Regions from separate parts of the Faecalimonas hominis genome, predicted to be linked through region 1. Evidence: predicted binding sites of a transcription regulator. Region 1 holds the regulator's gene; the other holds the start of a gene.

Region 1 (9,557 bases):
TGAGAGCATTCATCTGACATTGGCAAATTTAGAGCAGAAAAATGAATTTATTCTTGAAAATCTTTCCCGTATACATGAAGAAATGGCTAAATTCGGTGAAGAACTGGAGCAGTTGAGACAGAATAAAGAAAATTCTTCTTTGGAAATTGGAGAGAAAGAGAAACAGATTGAGGAAATCCGGACAACTATAACCAATTCAAAAGAGTTGTTTGAAGAGATTGAATTGAAGATTCAAAATTTAAGTCAGGAAAAAGAAATTTTAACACAGAAAAATAAGGACTTTTTAACAAAAAGGGAAGAACTTTCCAAACATATGTCTGATTTGGATAAAGAAAGTTTCCGCTTAAACAGTAAAAAAGAAACTTTTGAAGAGACTTTAGAAAAACAGATTAACTATATGTGGGAAGAATATGAGATCACCTACAGTAAGGCCAGAGAACTGCGAAATGAGACTTTTACGGATTTATCCGAGATAAAACGTCAGATTCAACTTTTGAAGTCGGAAATTCGAGGTTTAGGTTCAGTCAATGTAAATGCGATAGAAGATTACAAAAACGTATCCGAAAGATATGACTTTTTAAAAACACAATATGATGACTTGGTGGAGGCAAAGGAAACTCTCATTCAGATTATCGAAGAATTAGACACTGCCATGAGGAAACAGTTTGCAGAGCGTTTCAAGGAGATTGCAAGTGAATTTGATAAAGTGTTTAAGCAGTTATTTGGCGGAGGAAAAGGCACTCTTGAATTGATGGAAGACGAAGATATATTGGAAGCAGGCATACGGATTATTGCGCAGCCTCCGGGAAAGAAACTGCAAAATATGATGCAGTTATCCGGTGGGGAAAAAGCGTTGACGGCAATTTCCCTGTTATTCGCCATTCAAAATTTAAAACCGTCACCGTTCTGTCTTTTGGACGAGATTGAAGCAGCGCTTGATGATTCAAATGTAACAAGATTTGCGCAATATCTTCATAAACTCACAAAGAACACACAGTTTATTGTCATTACCCACAGACGGGGAACAATGACTGCCGCAGACAGACTGTACGGCATTACTATGCAGGAGAAGGGAGTTTCAACCCTTGTTTCCGTAGATTTATTGGAAAAGGACTTAACAAAATAGGAGAAATATTATGGGTGAAGAAAAAAAAGGATTTTTTAAACGGTTAGTTTCCGGACTGACCAAGACAAGAGACAGTATCGTTTCAAGTATGGACAGTATTTTTAACGGATTTTCTAAAATTGATGAGGAATTTTACGAGGAACTGGAAGAAGTGCTTATTATGGGCGATTTAGGTGTACAGGCGACCTATGCCGTTTTAGATGATTTGCGTGCAAAAGTAAAAGAGCAGAGAATTAAAGAGCCAATGGAATGCAAGCAACTTCTTATCGACAGTATTAAGGAACAGATGCGTGTAGGTGAAACAGCATATGAATTTGAGGACAGAACATCTGTCGTTCTTGTCATTGGTGTGAATGGGGTAGGAAAGACAACTACCATAGGAAAACTTGCAGGGAAACTTCGTGCAAACAATAAAAAGGTCGTATTGGCTGCTGCCGATACATTCCGTGCCGCAGCAGGCGAACAACTTGTAGAGTGGGCGAGAAGAGCAGATGCGGAATTGATTGGAGGACAGGACGGTGCAGACCCTGCAGCTATCGTATATGATGCGGTTGCCGCAGCGAAGGCGCGTCACGCTGACGTACTTCTCTGTGATACGGCAGGAAGGCTTCACAATAAGAAAAATCTTATGGAAGAATTAAAGAAAATCAACCGCGTCCTTGAACGCGAGTATCCTGAAGCGTACAGAGAAACATTAGTTGTTTTGGACGGTACAACAGGACAGAATGCCCTTGCACAGGCAAGAGAATTTAATGAAGTAGCGGATATTACCGGAATTGTATTGACTAAGATGGACGGAAGCGCTAAAGGCGGTATTGCAGTGGCCATTCAATCAGAATTAAAAATACCGGTAAAATATATCGGTGTAGGGGAATCTATAGACGACCTTCAGAAATTCGATTCCGACGAATTTGTTAATGCGCTGTTTTATACAGATGAATCATCTGACAGATAGAAAGGGGAAATAGACATGGAGTATAAAACGGTAACGAAAGGGGAATGTTACAGATTTCCGGAAGGAAAACAATGTCAGGTTATGGAATTGGCAACAGATTTTCAGACAGGGGAAGAAATGGTTGTCTATAAAGAAAATGACAAGGAAGAAAAAGTGTATGTAAGAACTCTTGTTTCTTTTATAAAGGAAATGGAAAAAGTTTCTGATGAAGATATGCGTCTGATTGAAGATTTTCTTGATATAGTTGAAAATGAGCAGAAATTATATTTTTTGCAGAAACATAAGAAGGATATTACAGAAAAGTTTATGAGTATCGCGGCACAGAGTATGGATTTTGCCGAGAAAGAAACTTCCATGGAGATGCGATATCAGGAGCTTTTACATTTTATCAGAATGAAAATGAAATATGAAGGCGGAAGACTTCACTAGAGATGAAATTCCTCTTTATCACGAAAGTGGTAAGGGGGATTTTTTATTCTCTTGACAGATTTTGTATAATTGTATACAATTATACAAAAATAGAGTTGTGGAGAGTGAAACAAATGGAAAAGGATAAAGGATATTCATTGAGTGAAAAAGTGTTTCACAAATTGCGTAATGATATTTTATCCGGTGTTTATCAGGAAAATGATGAATTAAGAGAAATGACAATTGGAAAAGAATTGGGTGTCAGCAGAACTCCTGTACGTGAGGCGTTCAAAAAACTAGAACTGGAAGGACTTGTTAAAACAATTCGGAATAAAGGAACTTATGTGACGGGAATCAGCAAGAAAGATATACATGATATTTTTATAATCCGCTCCCTTTTGGAAAATTTATGTACGGAATGGGTGATTGACAATATTACACAGGAAGATATGAATGAGTTGGAAGAAATTATTTTATTATCGGAATTTCATCTGAAAAAATCCGGTACGGATAAAATGGCTATATTAGACGGAAAATTTCATCGTATTTTATATGAAGCATGTGGCAGTAAAATATTGAAACACATTTTATCTGATTTATATCAATATGTGCAGTTTGCGAGAGTGTATTCGGTGAAGACGGAAGGGCGGTTAGAAAAATCAGTCGCAGAGCATAAGGCAATTTTGGAAGCAATTAAAAAGAAAGATAAACTGCTTGCAGGGGAGCTGATAACCGAGCATATGAAATGTGTATTAGAGAACTTAGAAAAGCACGGGTTTTAATAAAAAGGAGGACACTGAAATGGAAAAAATTAAAATGACTACCCCGCTCGTTGAGATGGACGGAGATGAAATGACACGTATTCTTTGGAAGATGATCAAAGACACTTTATTACTTCCGTACATTGATTTAAAAACAGAGTATTATGATTTAGGTTTGGAAAACCGTAATGCAACAAATGACCAAGTTACCATTGATTCTGCAAATGCGACAAAAAAATACGGTGTTGCCGTTAAATGCGCTACTATCACACCAAATGCAGCACGTATGACAGAGTATAATTTAAAAGAAATGTGGAAAAGCCCGAACGGAACTATTCGCGCTATGTTAGACGGAACGGTTTTTCGTGCACCGATTGTTGTAAAGGGAATTGAACCATGTGTAAAAAATTGGAAGAAACCAATCACACTGGCAAGACATGCTTATGGAGACGTGTATAAAAATACAGAGATGATTATTGACGCACCGGGCAAAGTAGAATTAGTTTATACAGCAGAGGACGGAACGGAAAAAAGAGAATTAATTCATCAGTTTAACGGAGCGGGAATCGCACAGGGAATACATAATACCGATGATTCTATTGAGAGTTTTGCGAGAAGTTGTTTTAATTATGCGTTAGAAACAAAACAGGATTTATGGTTTGCCACAAAAGATACTATTTCCAAAAAATACGACCACACATTTAAAGATATTTTTCAGGAAATTTATGAGAAAGAATATGATGCAAAATTTAAAGAATGCGGTATAGAATATTTTTATACATTGATTGATGATGCAGTAGCAAGAGTGATGAAAGCAGAAGGCGGATTTATATGGGCTTGTAAAAATTATGATGGTGATGTAATGAGTGATATGGTTTCTTCAGCATTCGGTTCACTGGCAATGATGACTTCTGTTTTAGTTTCCCCTGAAGGATACTATGAATATGAGGCGGCTCACGGTACAGTACAAAGACATTACTACAAACATTTAAAAGGGGAAGAAACATCGACAAATTCTGTGGCAACTATTTTTGCGTGGACGGGAGCATTGCGTAAACGTGGTGAATTGGATAATAATAAAGAATTAATGCAGTTTGCAGATAAGTTGGAAAAAGCAACCCTTGATACCATTGAGAGTGGTAAGATGACGAAAGATTTGGCGTTGATTACATCTATTCCAAATCCGACTGTGCTAAACAGTGAGGAATTCATTCAGGCGATTGCTGAGTTGTTATAAGAGAAAAAGGCAAACCCAATTTTAGAGGTTTGCCTTTTCCTATTCCGCCAGTTCTTCCCATTTCTCATACAGAAGTTCCAACTCCTGCATAATGTTTGCTTTCTCTTCGGAAAGTTCACGGCATTTAACGGAATTGGTATACACATCTTCCTGTGTCATCAGTTCATCAATTTCACCGTCACGTTCCTCCAGAGCAGAAATACGTTCTTCTGTTTTTCGTAAATCATTTTGTCTTTTACGTTCTTTTGCCTGCTGTTCTTTCTGTGCCTTCCAGTCCAGTTTTGTTTCCGATTCCGTCGGTGCGGAAGCAGAAAGAGTGTCTGTATTTACATTTGTGTAAGCAGCGGTTAATTCTTCTTTTTTCTCCAAATAGTAATCATAGTTTCCAATATAATTGACAAATGTATGATTCACTAAGTCGAGAATACGGGTTGCCGTCTGATTGATAAAGTAACGGTCGTGGGATACATATAAGATTGTTCCGCTGTAATCGTTCAATGCTTTTTCCAAAATTTCTTTTGATGTAATATCCAAATGGTTTGTAGGTTCGTCCAAAATCAAAAAGTTTGCTTCGGAAAGCATTAATTTTGCAAGAGATACACGTCCTCGTTCCCCACCACTTAAATCTTTAATCTGTTTATATACATCATCGCCTGTGAAAAGGAAAGCGGCGAGAGTATTTCGTATCTGTGTATTTGTCAAAGTCGGATAATCATCTGAAATTTCATCAAAAATTGTTTTTTCCATATGCAAAACGTGATGTTCCTGATCATAGTATCCGATATGTACGTTTGTTCCTAAAGTAAATACACCGCTGTCTGCCGGCTGTACCTCGTTTAAAATCTTTAAAAGAGTTGTCTTTCCCGTTCCGTTATCGCCGATAACGGCAACGTGTTCTCCGCGTTTAATTTCAAAACTAATATCCTGAAACAGTTTCAATGCTCCGAATGACTTGCTTAAATGCTCTACGGTCAACACATCGTTTCCGCTTACACAGGAAGGTTCGAGGGAAATGTGAAATTCTGACGTAACCTCCGTAGGTTTTTCCACCAAAGTCATCTTGTCCAACATTTTCTCACGGCTCTCCGCACGGCGAATGGACTTTTCCCGGTTAAAAGAACGAAGTTTTTCAATAACTGCTTCCTGATGTTTGATTTCCTGTTGCTGCTTCATATATTCTTTTAATTTTGCTTCGCGGACAAGTTTCTTCTTCTGGGCAAATGCAGTATAGTTGCCTAAAAACATCATAATATTGCCCTGTTCCACTTCAATAACTTTTGTCACGACGCGATTTAAGAAGTAACGGTCATGGGACACGATAAGTACGGCGCCCTGATAGTTGGAAAGATACGTTTCCAGCCATGCGATTGAATTTAAGTCCAAATGGTTCGTCGGCTCATCGAGAAGAAGAATATCCGGTTTTGTTAAAAGGAGTTTACCCAAAGAAACCCTCGTTTTCTGTCCGCCAGAAAGCGTATCCACAGATTTCCCAAAGTCTTCCTCCGAAAAACCAAGACCTTTTAAAACACCTGTTATTTCACTTTCATAAGCATATCCGTTGGCACGCTCAAAGGAAGCGGTAAGATGATGATATGTCTGTAAACGTTTCTCAAGTTCTTCCCCTGTGAGATGCTTTAATTCCAGTTCGATGGAGCGAATTTGATTTTCCAAAGTGATAATATCAGATTTTGCTGTTTTTACTTCTTCGTAAATAGTATTTCCGCTTTCCAATTTCTGATGTTGTGAAAGGTAACCGATTGTTTTACCTTTTGCAAGAATAATCTCACCGCTGTCAACAGGCAATTCGCCCATAATCATTTTCAAAATAGTTGATTTTCCCGCTCCGTTTAAGCCAATCAAGGCTGCTTTTTCATGTTCCTCTATATGAAAAGAACCATCTTTGACGATGATCTGTTCTCCAAATGCTTTATTAAGATTATGACATGCTAAAATCATAATAAACCTCCCAAAATAACTCATATCCTTTATATTATACTCAAATACTGCAAAATACAACTAAAAAATTGACTTTATCGGAACTATTCTATATAATATTGCGTAGAACAGATTGGAAGGTGAAGTGCAGTGGAAGAAAGAGAAATTTCTCAGGCAGTAATACGCAGATTGCCTAGATACTACAGATACTTAGGAGAACTACTTGAAGACAATGTAGGGCGTATTTCTTCAAATGAATTGAGCAGAAGAATGCAGGTAACCGCTTCCCAGATACGTCAGGATTTGAACAATTTTGGCGGATTCGGACAGCAGGGATATGGATATAATGTAAAATATTTATATACAGAAATCGGCAAGATTTTGGGATTGGATATAGATCATAATATGATTATAATCGGTGCAGGTAATCTTGGACAGGCACTGGCAAATTATACTTCATTTGAGAGAAGAGGGTTTATTTTTAAAGGTATTTTTGATGTGAATCCAAGACTTTCGGGTGTATCTATTCGCGGAGTCCCAATTCGCATGATGGACGAATTGAAAGATTTTATCAATGAACACAATATTGATATAGCCGTTCTCACAATCCCGAAGGCAAAAGCGGTTGAAGTTGCGAAATTTTTGGTAGATAACGGTGTGCGTGCAATTTGGAATTTTGCGCATACAGATTTAGATTTACCGAAGAATGTCATTGTGGAAAACGTACATTTGTCGGAAAGTCTTATGAGATTATCATATAATCTCAGCCGTTATAACAAAGAACATACAGAATAACAGCGAAACAACGTATAGTGGAAGTGTGGGAATCCGCCTTTTTCTATGCGTTGTTTTCTTCTGAGAAAAAATTCGGTCAGAATCAGGAGGGGTAAGATGAGATATGTATTAACAGGTGAAGAGATGCAATATGCAGATCGGTATACCATTGAACAGATGGGCGTACCTTCCTGCGTTTTGATGGAGAGAGCAGCGCTTAAAGTTGTGGAAATACTTGAACAAAATAATGTAGACTGTTCAAAGACATTGATCGTTTGCGGATCGGGAAACAATGGTGGCGATGGTCTTGCCATTGCACGTCTTCTTTATTTAAAGGGCATACATGTGAATGTTTGTTATATGGGAAATAAAGAAACCGCAAGTGAGGAGAATAAAAGACAATACACTATAGCAGAAAATTACGGCATATCTATTGGAAACACATTGGAGAAAAAAGAATATAGTGTTATTATAGATGCCCTTTTGGGAATCGGATTGAAAAGAGATGTCTCAGGAAAATATAAGGAGGTAATCGAGCAGTTAAACGAGATGAACGGAACGAAAGTCGCAGTGGATATTCCAACCGGAATATGCGATACGACCGGAGAAATAAAAGGCTGTGCTTTCCGTGCAGATTTTACAGTGTGTTTTGCTTTTGAAAAAATAGGAATGTTGTTTGAAAAAGGGCGGCAATATGCAGGAAAAATTTACGTCGCGGACATCGGCATTTCATCGGAAGCACTTCCTGCGGGACAAAAACTTTATACTTACGACAGAGAAGATAAAGACGTTTCCCTGCCAAAGAGAAACCCTAATGGTAATAAAGGAACATTTGGCAAAGTACTCATTATAGCGGGCAGCAAAGGAATGGCAGGTGCAGCCTATTTGAACGCAAAGGCGGCTTACTCGGCAGGTGCAGGACTTGTACAGATTTATACGCATGAGGATAACCGTGTAATTTTGCAGCAGGCACTTCCTGAAGCCATTATTTCCACTTACGAAACATTTAATGAAAATCAGTTGAAACAATTGTTTGACCGGAGTGATGTCCTTTTAATCGGCTCGGGGCTCGGGAAAAGTGACCTGTCTGAAAAAATATTTACATATGCGATACAGTATGCGAAAATTCCATCTGTGATTGACGGGGACGGACTTACTCTTTTGGCGGAAGATTTATCTCTTTTGGAACATAAAAAGCAGGTTATACTTACGCCACACTTAAAAGAGATGTCAAGACTGCTTCAGTGTAGTGTGGAAGAGGTGCAGAAAAATAAAATCACCGTATTAAAGAATTTTGTGAGAGAATATCCGATTGTCTGTGCAATGAAAGATGCAAGGACATTTGTGGCGGCTGACGGAGAAGATATTTATATAAATACAACCGGGAACCATGCAATGGCAAAAGCGGGAGCGGGAGATGTGCTTGCCGGAATAATTGTAGGATTTCTGGCACAGAAAATGAAATGCAAAGATGCATGTGAAATTGGCGTTTATGTACATGGATTATGTGGCGATTACGCTCAGAAAGAAAAAGGAAGCTACAGTGTACTGGCAAATGATTTGCTTGATGCAATCAGCCATGTAATGAGAAAACTTGAGAAGGAGCAGACAAGATGAAAACTTACAGCAGAGTATATGCCAAAATTGATCTAGATGCAGTGACATATAATATGGAACAAATGAAACAGAGAATAGACGGAGACACAAAAATCATGGCGGTTATCAAAAGTGACGGCTATGGACACGGCGCAATTCAGGTTGCGGAAGTTCTTGAAAAATATGATTATATTTGGGGGTTTGCGGTGGCAACACTAGATGAGGCTGTTGTTCTCCGCACAGAAGGAATTCAAAAACCGATACTTGTGCTTGGGTGCATTTTCCCTGATCAGTATTTAGAAATGCTGGATAACGATATCCGCATGAATGTATATACGGAAGAAATGGCAAAAGAAATTTCATATATGGCAAGAAGAGAAGGGAAAACCGCTTATTTACATATTAAACTGGATACGGGAATGGCAAGACTTGGGTTTGCAGTTAACAATGAAAGCGTTGATGCCATTACACGAATAAGCAAATTGCCGAACGTAAATATGGAAGGGGTATTTACACACTTTGCAAAAGCGGACGAAACCGACAAAACATTTACGAAAAATCAGATAAGTCAATTTGTGTCTATGACAGAAAAGTTGAGAGAACGGGGAGTCACCTTTCCGTATGAGCACTGCGCAAACAGCGCGGCAATCATTGATGTGGAAGATGCCCGCTTTGATATTGTGCGTGCAGGAATTTCTACTTATGGACTATACCCGTCTGAAGAAGTAAATCAAAACGCCGTACACTTGAAACCGGCACTGGCAT
Region 2 (9,557 bases), on a different contig from region 1:
TGTTCCCTGGAATGACGGTGATACATCATTATGCTCTGTTTTTTCACGAATTCCCGCCATAATTACAATGGCAATCGTAAATCCTAAAGCAGTTGCAAATCCGTTTACTACACTTTCCAAAATTCCGTACTCTTTCTGTACGTTCGTCAATGCTACACCAAGCACTGCACAGTTTGTTGTAATTAACGGAAGATATACTCCCAACGCTTTATATAACGGAGGCATCATTTTCTTCAAAAACATTTCAACAAACTGTACCAACGCAGCAATTACCAAAATAAATACAATTGTCTGCAAATATTCAAAATGTAACGGTGACAGAATAAACTTATAAATCAAACCGGTACAGAACGATGAAATTGTAATAACGAATACAACCGCTCCTCCCATACCTGCCGCTGTTTCCACCTTTTTAGACACACCTAAAAATGGACAAATTCCTAAAAACTGGCTTAAAATAACGTTATTTACAAGTGCAGAGCCAACCGCAATAATCAATAACTCTTTCATTTTGTCCCCTCCTATTTATCGCTTTCTACAGGAAATACTTTTCCTTTGCAACCGTGGTTTCCACAAGATGCACAGCCTTCGCCACAACTTGCTTCAACTACTTCTTTTCCTTTTTTCTTTGCATTTGCTTTAATCTTATTCTGTAAAGCAACAAGACCTGCAAGTACAAGAAATGCTCCCGGCGCCAAAATGAAAATAGTAATAGGCTCGTAAGATGCAGGCATTACGCGGAATCCAAAGATTTCTCCCGCACCAATTACTTCACGGACAATACCGATACTTGTTAATCCTACAGTAAAACCAAGCCCCATACCGATCCCATCGAAAATTGACGGAAGAACCGGATTTTTAGATGCGTAACTTTCCGCTCTTCCCAAAATAATACAGTTTACTACAATAAGAGGAATATATAGTCCTAACGCATCATATAAAACAGGAACAAATCCTTCCAATAAAAACTGCACAATCGTTACGAAAGATGCTACTACTACGATAAATGCCGGCATTCTCACTGAATCCGGAATAACCTTTCTCAACATGGAAATCAACATATTAGACATAACTAATACAACTGTTGTTGTGAGTCCCATACCTACTCCATTGATGGCTGAAGTTGTAACCGCCAATGTCGGACACATTCCGAGCATTAATACAAAGGTAGGGTTTTCTTTAATCAGACCGTTATATAACCGTTCCATACACTTATTCATTTACACTACCTCCCAACGCATCTTGAAAATATGAAAGTCCTGCATTTACTGCATTTGTCACGGCTCTCGTTGTAATTGTAGCACCGCTTAACGCATCTACATTTCCTTTTGGATTATCTTTTTTCACTTCAAACTTATCTGTTTTGACATTTTCAAACTGCTTTTTAAATGCCGGCTCAGTTGCCTGCATTCCCAAACCTGCAGTTTCATTGATGGATAAGATTTCAATTCCCGTTACCGTTCCGTCCATTGAAACTCCAACTGAAATTTGAATTTCTCCGCCATATCCTTCTTTTGAAGTCGAAGTAATGACATATCCAATCTCTTTTCCTGATTTATCTTTTCCAACTGCAACTTCGCTTAGATAACAGCCGTTAATTTTGTTTTTCTCTAAAATTTTCTCCGCTTTCTTTTCATCAAAACTGTTGTCTGTCTCGAATTCTTCGGCATCTGACATAACAGATTTATACGCTTCCTGTTTTGCCTTTTCTTTTGACGCCTGTATAGGTTCCTTTGTTATCTCATAGACACCGCCAAGCAACAGACCTGATACAAGAGTAATCGCTGTCAAAATCAGTGCATTTTTTACAATTTTATTCATTATTTTTCTCCTCCTTTGCCGAAAGGTTTCGGAATTGTTACCTTTTCAATCAACGGAACTAAAAGGTTACTAATGATAATTGCATATGACACCCCTTCTGCCGAACCCGAAAACAGACGAATCGTTCCCGTAAGAACGCCAAGACAGACACCATATAAAATCTGTCCTCTTTTTGTAATCGGCGCAGTCACATAATCCGTTGCCATAAACCATGCGCCAAGCATTAATCCGCCTCCGCAAAGATGTGCGGCAATGTAGTTGACATCAAACCCGTGTCCACTAAATAAAATAAGAAAAATAACAAATGTTACAATATATGTAAGAGGAATGCGAATCTGAATAATTCCCATAACAAGCAGGAATATCGCTCCTATTAAAATAGCGATTACTGAAGTCTCACCGATTGTTCCTGCAATATTTCCAATAAACATATCTTTAAGATTTACATCTTCACCTGCTTTTAATGCCGCCAAAGGTGTTGGACTTGTCACCGCATCATTATATACAAATGTTGTCATTCTTCCCGTAAAGGAAATGAGAAGAAAACATCTGGCTGCCAATGCAGGGTTCATAAAGTTCTGTCCCAATCCGCCAAAAAGTTGTTTTACGATTAAAATAGCAAAAACACTTCCAAGAACACAGAGCCACCACGGTGCTGTAGGCGGAAGATTCAGTGCTAATAGTAATCCGGTTACTGCCGCACTGAAATCACAAATCGTCACTTTTTTGTGCATCAGTTTCTCATAAATGTACTCCGTAAGCACCGCTGAACCTACCGTAATCAATACGACACCCAACGCCTGTACTCCGAAATTATAAACTCCGAATGCTGTGGCAGGTAATAGTGCCAGCACTACGCATAACATAATATTTGCTGTTGTTGTTTTTGAACGTATATGTGGTGAAGACGATACATTAAATTGTTCACTCACTTTTCGTCACCTCTTCCTTTATTTTTTTCTATTTGCCAACGCAATTTTTCTCATTGTTCCAATGGACTGTTTTAACTGCCGTTTTGCCGGACATACATAACTGCACGAACCACATTCTATACACTCAAGCCCTTCCAGTTTTTTAAATCCTTCTTCATCGTGACGCTCCGCCAAATCTGCAAGTCTTGAAGGAATAATACGGCTTGGACAGACTTCCACACATCGTCCGCAATTAATGCAGGCAGTAGGCTCATTCGCCTTTACCTCATCTTTCGTAAATCCCAAAATAGATGATGAAGTTTTTGTAATTGGAGTGTCTGTAGTAAACATGGCAAATCCCATCATCGGACCTCCTGAAATGATTTTCTCAGGCGGATTTTTAAATCCTCCTCCCGCTTCAATCACTTCCTGATGATTTGTCCCGAACAACACTTTGAAGTTACCCGGTTCTTTTACCGCATCTCCACTTAACGTTACGATTCTTTCCGTAACCGCTTTCCCTTCGACAACTGCTGTATGAATGGCAATCATTGTTTCCACATTATCCACTACACAGCCTGCATCTGCCGGAAGCATGGAAGAATTGATTGCTCTTCCCGTTGTGGCAAAGATTAACTGTCGTTCCGCACCCTGCGGATACTTTGTCTTTAATGCCTTTACTTCCATTCTCGACTCTTTCTCCGTCAGTTTTCTCAATTTTTCAATGCAATCCGGTTTGTTATCTTCCACACCGAAAATTCCTTTCGCCTGTGGAAATATACTTAATACAACACGCATTCCGCTGATCAATTCTTCAGGATTTTCTAACATTCTTCTATAATCCGCAGTAATATACGGTTCACATTCCGCACAGTTCGCAATGACATAGTCTATTTTTTCCGGCTCTTTCGGAGATAATTTTACATGAGTAGGGAAACCTGCACCTCCCATTCCCACTATTCCCGCTTCTTTAATTCGATCAATTATCTCTTCCTTTGTCATCTCCTCAAGAGGTTTCACCGGAAGATACGAAACTTCTTCATATTGAAAATCATTTTCCACAACAATCGAATCTACTTTCGCTCCTGAAGGATTAAAACGCTTTTCAATCCCTTTCACTTCACCTGACACAGATGCAAATATTGACGCAGAAACAAATCCTCCCGCTTCTGCTATCTTCTGCCCTTTCAAAACTCTGTCTCCCGCTTTCACGACAGGTTTTGCCGGTGCGCCAATATGCTGTGAAAGTGGGTAAACCAATTCTTCTTTTGGCAGTATACTGACAATTTTCTTATCTTTTGCCAGTTGCTTTCCATCATCAGGGTGAATTCCTCCTTTAAATGTTAAAAGTTTCATTTTATCTCTTCCTTTCATTTGTTTTCAATCCTTTATGTATATCATACAAGAATTTTTTATATAATTCTAGTAACTCACTACAAATGATTGTATATTTTAATATACATCTTGATGAATTTTTAACATATTTTTTCACATAAAAAATAGAGACTTCCGTCCCTATTTTTTATGTATCTCTACTCCAGCCCTATCCTATTCCTCAACAGATTCTTCTGTTTCTTCTGCTGTTTCCTCTGTTTCAAGAGCCTTCATGCTTAAACTGATTTTTTTGTCTGCTACGTTAAGGTCTACGATTTTTGCTGTGATTTCCTGTCCTACGTTTAAAACATCTGCCGGTTTTTCTACGTGTACTTTAGAAATCTGAGAAACGTGAAGTAAAGCATCTACGCCCGGTGCTAATTCAACAAATGCACCAAAGTTTGTCATTCTTGCCACTTTACCTGTAACTTCTGTTCCTACAGCATATTTTTCTTCTGCGTTTGCCCATGGATTTGTCTCAGGGAATTTCAAACTTAACGCAACTTTTGTATCATTAATATCTTTTACAAGAACTTTGATTGTTTCGCCTACCTGGAATACTTTCTTTGGATTTTCAACTCTTCCCCATGACATTTCAGAGATGTGTAATAATCCGTCTACTCCGCCCAAGTCGATAAATGCACCGAAATCTGTTACATTTTTAACAGTTCCTTCGACAACATCTCCCACTTTAAGGTTTGCAAATAATTCTTCCTGTAATTTTGCTTTCTCTGCAACTAAAAGTTGTCTTCTGTCACCGATTACACGGTTTCTTCTTGGATTAAATTCGCTGATAACAAATTCAATTTCCTGTCCCTGATATTTGCTTAAATCTTTTTCATATGTATCAGATACTAAACTTGCAGGAATGAATACTCTTGCTTCATCAACAACAACGCTTAATCCGCCGCCTAAAATCTGATTTACTGTCGCTTTTAATACTTCTTTGTTTTCAAAAGCTTCTTTTAATCTTTCATTACCTTTTTCTGCTGCTAATCTCTTATATGTTAACAACACTTGACCTTCTCCGTCATTTACTTTCAATACTTTAACAGTCATCGTATCACCAACTGATACTAAAGTTGTCAAATCAACGTTTGGCTCATTTGTATATTCGCTTCTTGTAATAATACCGTCTGCTTTATACCCTATATTCAAGATGATTTCATCTGGCTTTACATCGATTACAGTACCATCTACGACCTCTCCATTACGTATTGTTTTTAAAGACTCTTCTAACATTTGTTCAAAAGTTAATTCTGACATTATTTTGAACCTCCTCAATTATATTATTAGGCGTTGACGCCCCTGCTGTAATACCTACCGTTTTTGCCGACCCCAATTGATTCAAATCCAAATCGTCAAGTGTCTGAATATAGTACGTATTGTTACATGCTTTATCACATATTTCAAATAATTTCTGGGTATTAGAACTATGCTTATCACCGATAACTATCATAGCATCTACGCCCTCTGCAATGCTTCTCGCCTCGGTCTGACGCTCGGTAGTCGCATTACAAATCGTATTTAAAACACTTATATCATAACGCTTTTTAGAAATAATTTCAACTAATTCTTCAAATTTCTTGTAATTAAATGTCGTTTGTGATACAATGCACACCTTCCCAGACCTATCAGGCTCAAAATTGTTCACATCTTCCATCGTTTGAATAACCGTAACCGGAGAAGTTGACCACCCTTTAATCCCTTCAACTTCGGGGTGTTCATTATTTCCGATAATCACAATCTGGCTGCCCGCTTCGCTCTCCCTTTTTACAATATTATGAATTTTCTTAACAAAAGGGCATGTTGCATCTACGCACGCAATATTTTTCTCTGCCAGTTTATCATAAATTCTTTTCGGCACGCCATGAGAACGTATGATAACTACGCCATTCTCCAGGTTTTCCAGTTCTTCCTCCGTCTGAATCACCTTCACTCCTCTTTTTTGCATATCTTTTACAACTTCATCATTGTGAATAATCGGTCCGTAAGTGTAAATCTGTTTGCCTTTTTCTTTTTCAACCTGATCATACACCGTTTCCACGGCTCTTTTTACTCCAAAGCAAAATCCGGCCGTCTTTGCCACTTTTATTTCCATTTTCTCACCTTTATTTACAATATTTTAATATTTCTGCAACGACTTCATCTATGGACATTTCAGAAGAATCAATATAAACCGCATCTTCCGCCTGCTTTAGCGGCGCCACATCTCTGTTCATATCTCTGTAGTCTCTGTCTTCAATATCTTTGGCTATCTCTTCCAACACACACGGAACACCCTTTTCCTGCAGTTCTAAAAATCTTCTTTTTGCTCTTGTCTCCACACTTGCCGTCAGGTAGATTTTCGTCTCCGCCTGTGGAAGCACATTCGTTCCAATGTCTCTTCCGTCCATAACAACATTTTCTTTGGCAGCCAAGTCTCTCTGTAATTCCAATAATTGGAGTCTGACTTCTTTTATTGCAGAACTGACAGACGCCATTTTACCTACTTCTTCTTCCCGAAGTTTTGCCGTAATGTTCTCTCCATTTAAGTATACCTGCTGTACTCCGTCTTCATATCCCAATGTCACAACAGCCTGTCTGCACATCTTTCCTATCTGTTCCGTTTCATCGGCGGACACTCCGTTTTCTAAAAAATAAACCGCCATTCCTCTATACAATGCACCCGTATCTACATAAATATACCCTAATTTTTTTGCCACTTTTTTTGCTATTGTACTTTTTCCCGCTCCCGCAGGACCATCGATTGCTATATTATATCCCATTCTCCTTCTCCCTTCTTACCAAATACTGCTTCCGGCCATATATGCCGTAGACCATGCTATCTGCAGGTTAAACCCGCCCGTCAGGGCATCTAAATCCAGCACTTCTCCTACAAAGTACAGATTTGGAACCAGTTTTGATTCCATCGTTGCCGGATTTACTTCTTTCGTTTTCACGCCGCCCTGCGTAATGATGGCCTCCCTAAAAGACCTTGTCCCGTTAATTGTCAGCGTAAAATGCTTAATCAGACGAACAAACTCCATGCGTTCTTCTTTTGAAACTTCATTTACTTTCTTTTCCGCATCTATTCCGCTTAACATAACCATAACCGGTATTAACTTTGCCGGAAACAACTTAGTGATTGCATTTCTAAACTGCTTATTTTTATTCTCTTCAAAATCTCTTAACACTCTTTGATTTAACTGTTCTTCGGATAACGCAGGCTTTAGATCTATCACCAATTTCATCTCTCTGTCCTGCAGTTTTTTCGTAATATAACTGCTGGCACTGAGCATCAAAGGGCCGCTCACTCCATAATGGGTGAACAGCATTTCTCCAAAATCACTGTAAATTTCTTTTTTCCCGTCATAGATTGTCGCTTCCACATTTCTAAGAGAAAGTCCCTGCAGTTCTCCCACGAAATCTTCCTTAATCTCTAGGGGAACTAACGCCGGATATACTTCCGTAACCGTATGTCCCACACTCTCCGCCATACGATAACCGTCTCCCGTGGAACCTGTAGGCTGATACGAGCAGCCTCCCGTAGCCACAATGCATGCGTCCGCTGTTACTTTTTCACCGTTTGATAAAACAATCTCCCGAAATCCTTCTTCGTTTCCTTCGACAGATTTCACCTTCGTATTCAGATGAACTTTTACGCCCAGTTTTTTCATTTCTCTCTCCAAACCATTGATAACGTCCGAAGAATGATCTGACACCGGAAACACTCTGTTGCCACGCTCTATCTTTGTTTTCACTCCAATTTCTTCAAAAAACGAAATTACATCTTCATTTGTATATCCGTAAAAACTGCTATATAAAAATTTAGGATTTGATACCACTGACTGAAACAGTGTTTCCATATCCCCTGCATTCGTAATATTGCAGCGGCCTTTTCCCGTAATAAAAAGTTTCTTGCCCGTCTTTTCATTTTTTTCAAACAGATGTACTTCGTTTCCGTTTCGCGCCGCAAAAACAGAAGCAAACATTCCTGCTGCCCCTCCGCCTATCACAACTACTTTACTCATCTATTTTTCTCCATCTCTTTCTACTTTTTTCAGTGACATCTTGTCATTTACCGGATTTAGTTCATCGCTGCTATATACCTGATATTCGTCCCATATTTTTTCCAACGTTCCCAACGTATCAATCACTTCCGTCTGCTTTTTCATACATAGGGCAACTACAAGCGCATTTACCACACTCAATGGCGCAACCAGCGAATCAACAATAGATGCCATGTCACTTCTCGCTATAAGGTTACATGATGAATACAAATTCATCGGCGAATGTACGCTGTCCGTGAGTGTAATTACTTTCGCCTTACGGTTACTTGCAAATTCCAAAGCCTTTAACGTCCGCATTGAATAACGAGGAAAACTGATTCCGATGATTACATCTTCTTCATTAATACGAATTAACTGCTCGAAAATTTCACTTGCACTGTTTGTATTGACCAGCGTTACATTGTCAAAAATCAAATTCAGATAAAACCCAAGAAAACTTGCCAAAGGCGCACAACTTCTGATTCCTACTATATATATGCGTTTCGCATTGAGCATCGTATCTACCGCCAAATCAAAGGCGCCCTGCTCTATGCCTGCCAAAGTCAGTTTTATTTTTTCTATATCGGATTGCAGTACGGTTTCTAATATCTCTGACTGGGCAATTCTCCCATAAGCCACTTCCATACGCTGTATGGAATTCAGTTTGTTTCTTACCAGTTCCTCCAACGCCTTTTGAAAACCGGGATATCCGTCGTATCCCAATTGGGTGGCAAAACGGACAACAGTAGACTCACTTACCCCCACCGTTTTCCCGAGTTTTGCAGCAGTCAAAAACACTGCCTTGTCATAGTTTTCAGCAATGTATTCCGCCAACAGTTTCTGTCCTTTACTCAATCTTGCATATTTCTCGTTTATTTTACTTAACAGTTCATTCGTATTATTGCTGTTCATTCTCGGCCTCCGTATCCCTTCTCTTTTTCCTAAAAACTTATTATACACAACTAAAGAAATAAAGAAAAGTCTTTTCTTCCGTTTTTCTTTCATAACGCAAAAGAGTTAGCAAATGCTAACTCTTTTAACTTTATTATACCGGATAACTTCCGTTTTCAGTGTCCGCAACTTTCTGGTCCACTTTTGTCTGCTGCGCTTCTCTATATTTGAAGAAGTCTGTCGCAACCTGAGGGAATAACGCATAAGATAATACGTCCTCATCTTGCTGTGACCATTGTTTCATCTCATCTTTTAATGTATCCAATTCATCAGGAATCAAATCAGCCGGACGACATGTAATCACTTCCGCATCTCCGATACATTTCTTCTGTACTTCTTTATTGAATGGTTTTACTGTAGCACCATATTTTCCGCATAAAACATCTTTTGTTTCTTTTGTTGCCATTTTGTAACGTTCACCCATAAGCACATTAAATACTGCCTGTGTTCCAACAATCTGTGAAGATGG

What was found. Region 1 encodes Rex, which represses fermentation and respiration genes when NADH is low (regulators of the CRP and FNR family bind a similar motif). Its sites were predicted from a motif close to ATTGTTAANTANTTAACAAT; they were not measured.
Region 2: a site for Rex is predicted at 4,196-4,215, ahead of rsxC (electron transport complex subunit RsxC). Genes of this name have one in related genera too.

What each region holds. Positions count from the first base shown of each region.
Region 1 covers NZ_BAAHSH010000024.1:16,280-25,836, forward strand. Annotated here, with positions in the region: gene smc (chromosome segregation protein SMC) at 1-1,126, shown strand, start outside; gene ftsY (signal recognition particle-docking protein FtsY) at 1,137-2,081, shown strand; gene ACYQ35_RS03630 (DUF1653 domain-containing protein) at 2,097-2,510, shown strand; gene ACYQ35_RS03635 (GntR family transcriptional regulator) at 2,624-3,271, shown strand; gene ACYQ35_RS03640 (NADP-dependent isocitrate dehydrogenase) at 3,291-4,487, shown strand; gene ACYQ35_RS03645 (ABC-F family ATP-binding cassette domain-containing protein) at 4,527-6,443, opposite strand; gene ACYQ35_RS03650 (redox-sensing transcriptional repressor Rex) at 6,573-7,217, shown strand; gene ACYQ35_RS03655 (NAD(P)H-hydrate dehydratase) at 7,314-8,813, shown strand; gene alr (alanine racemase) at 8,810-9,557, shown strand, end outside.
Region 2 covers NZ_BAAHSH010000036.1:13,388-22,944, forward strand. Annotated here, with positions in the region: gene rsxA (electron transport complex subunit RsxA) at 1-510, opposite strand, end outside; gene rsxE (electron transport complex subunit RsxE) at 522-1,220, opposite strand; gene ACYQ35_RS06855 (RnfABCDGE type electron transport complex subunit G) at 1,213-1,821, opposite strand; gene ACYQ35_RS06860 (RnfABCDGE type electron transport complex subunit D) at 1,821-2,753, opposite strand; gene rsxC (electron transport complex subunit RsxC) at 2,772-4,088, opposite strand; gene rpsA (30S ribosomal protein S1) at 4,281-5,372, opposite strand; gene ispH (4-hydroxy-3-methylbut-2-enyl diphosphate reductase) at 5,353-6,207, opposite strand; gene cmk ((d)CMP kinase) at 6,218-6,874, opposite strand; gene ACYQ35_RS06885 (BaiN/RdsA family NAD(P)/FAD-dependent oxidoreductase) at 6,890-8,119, opposite strand; gene ACYQ35_RS06890 (MurR/RpiR family transcriptional regulator) at 8,120-9,049, opposite strand; gene ACYQ35_RS06895 (oxaloacetate decarboxylase subunit alpha) at 9,183-9,557, opposite strand, start outside.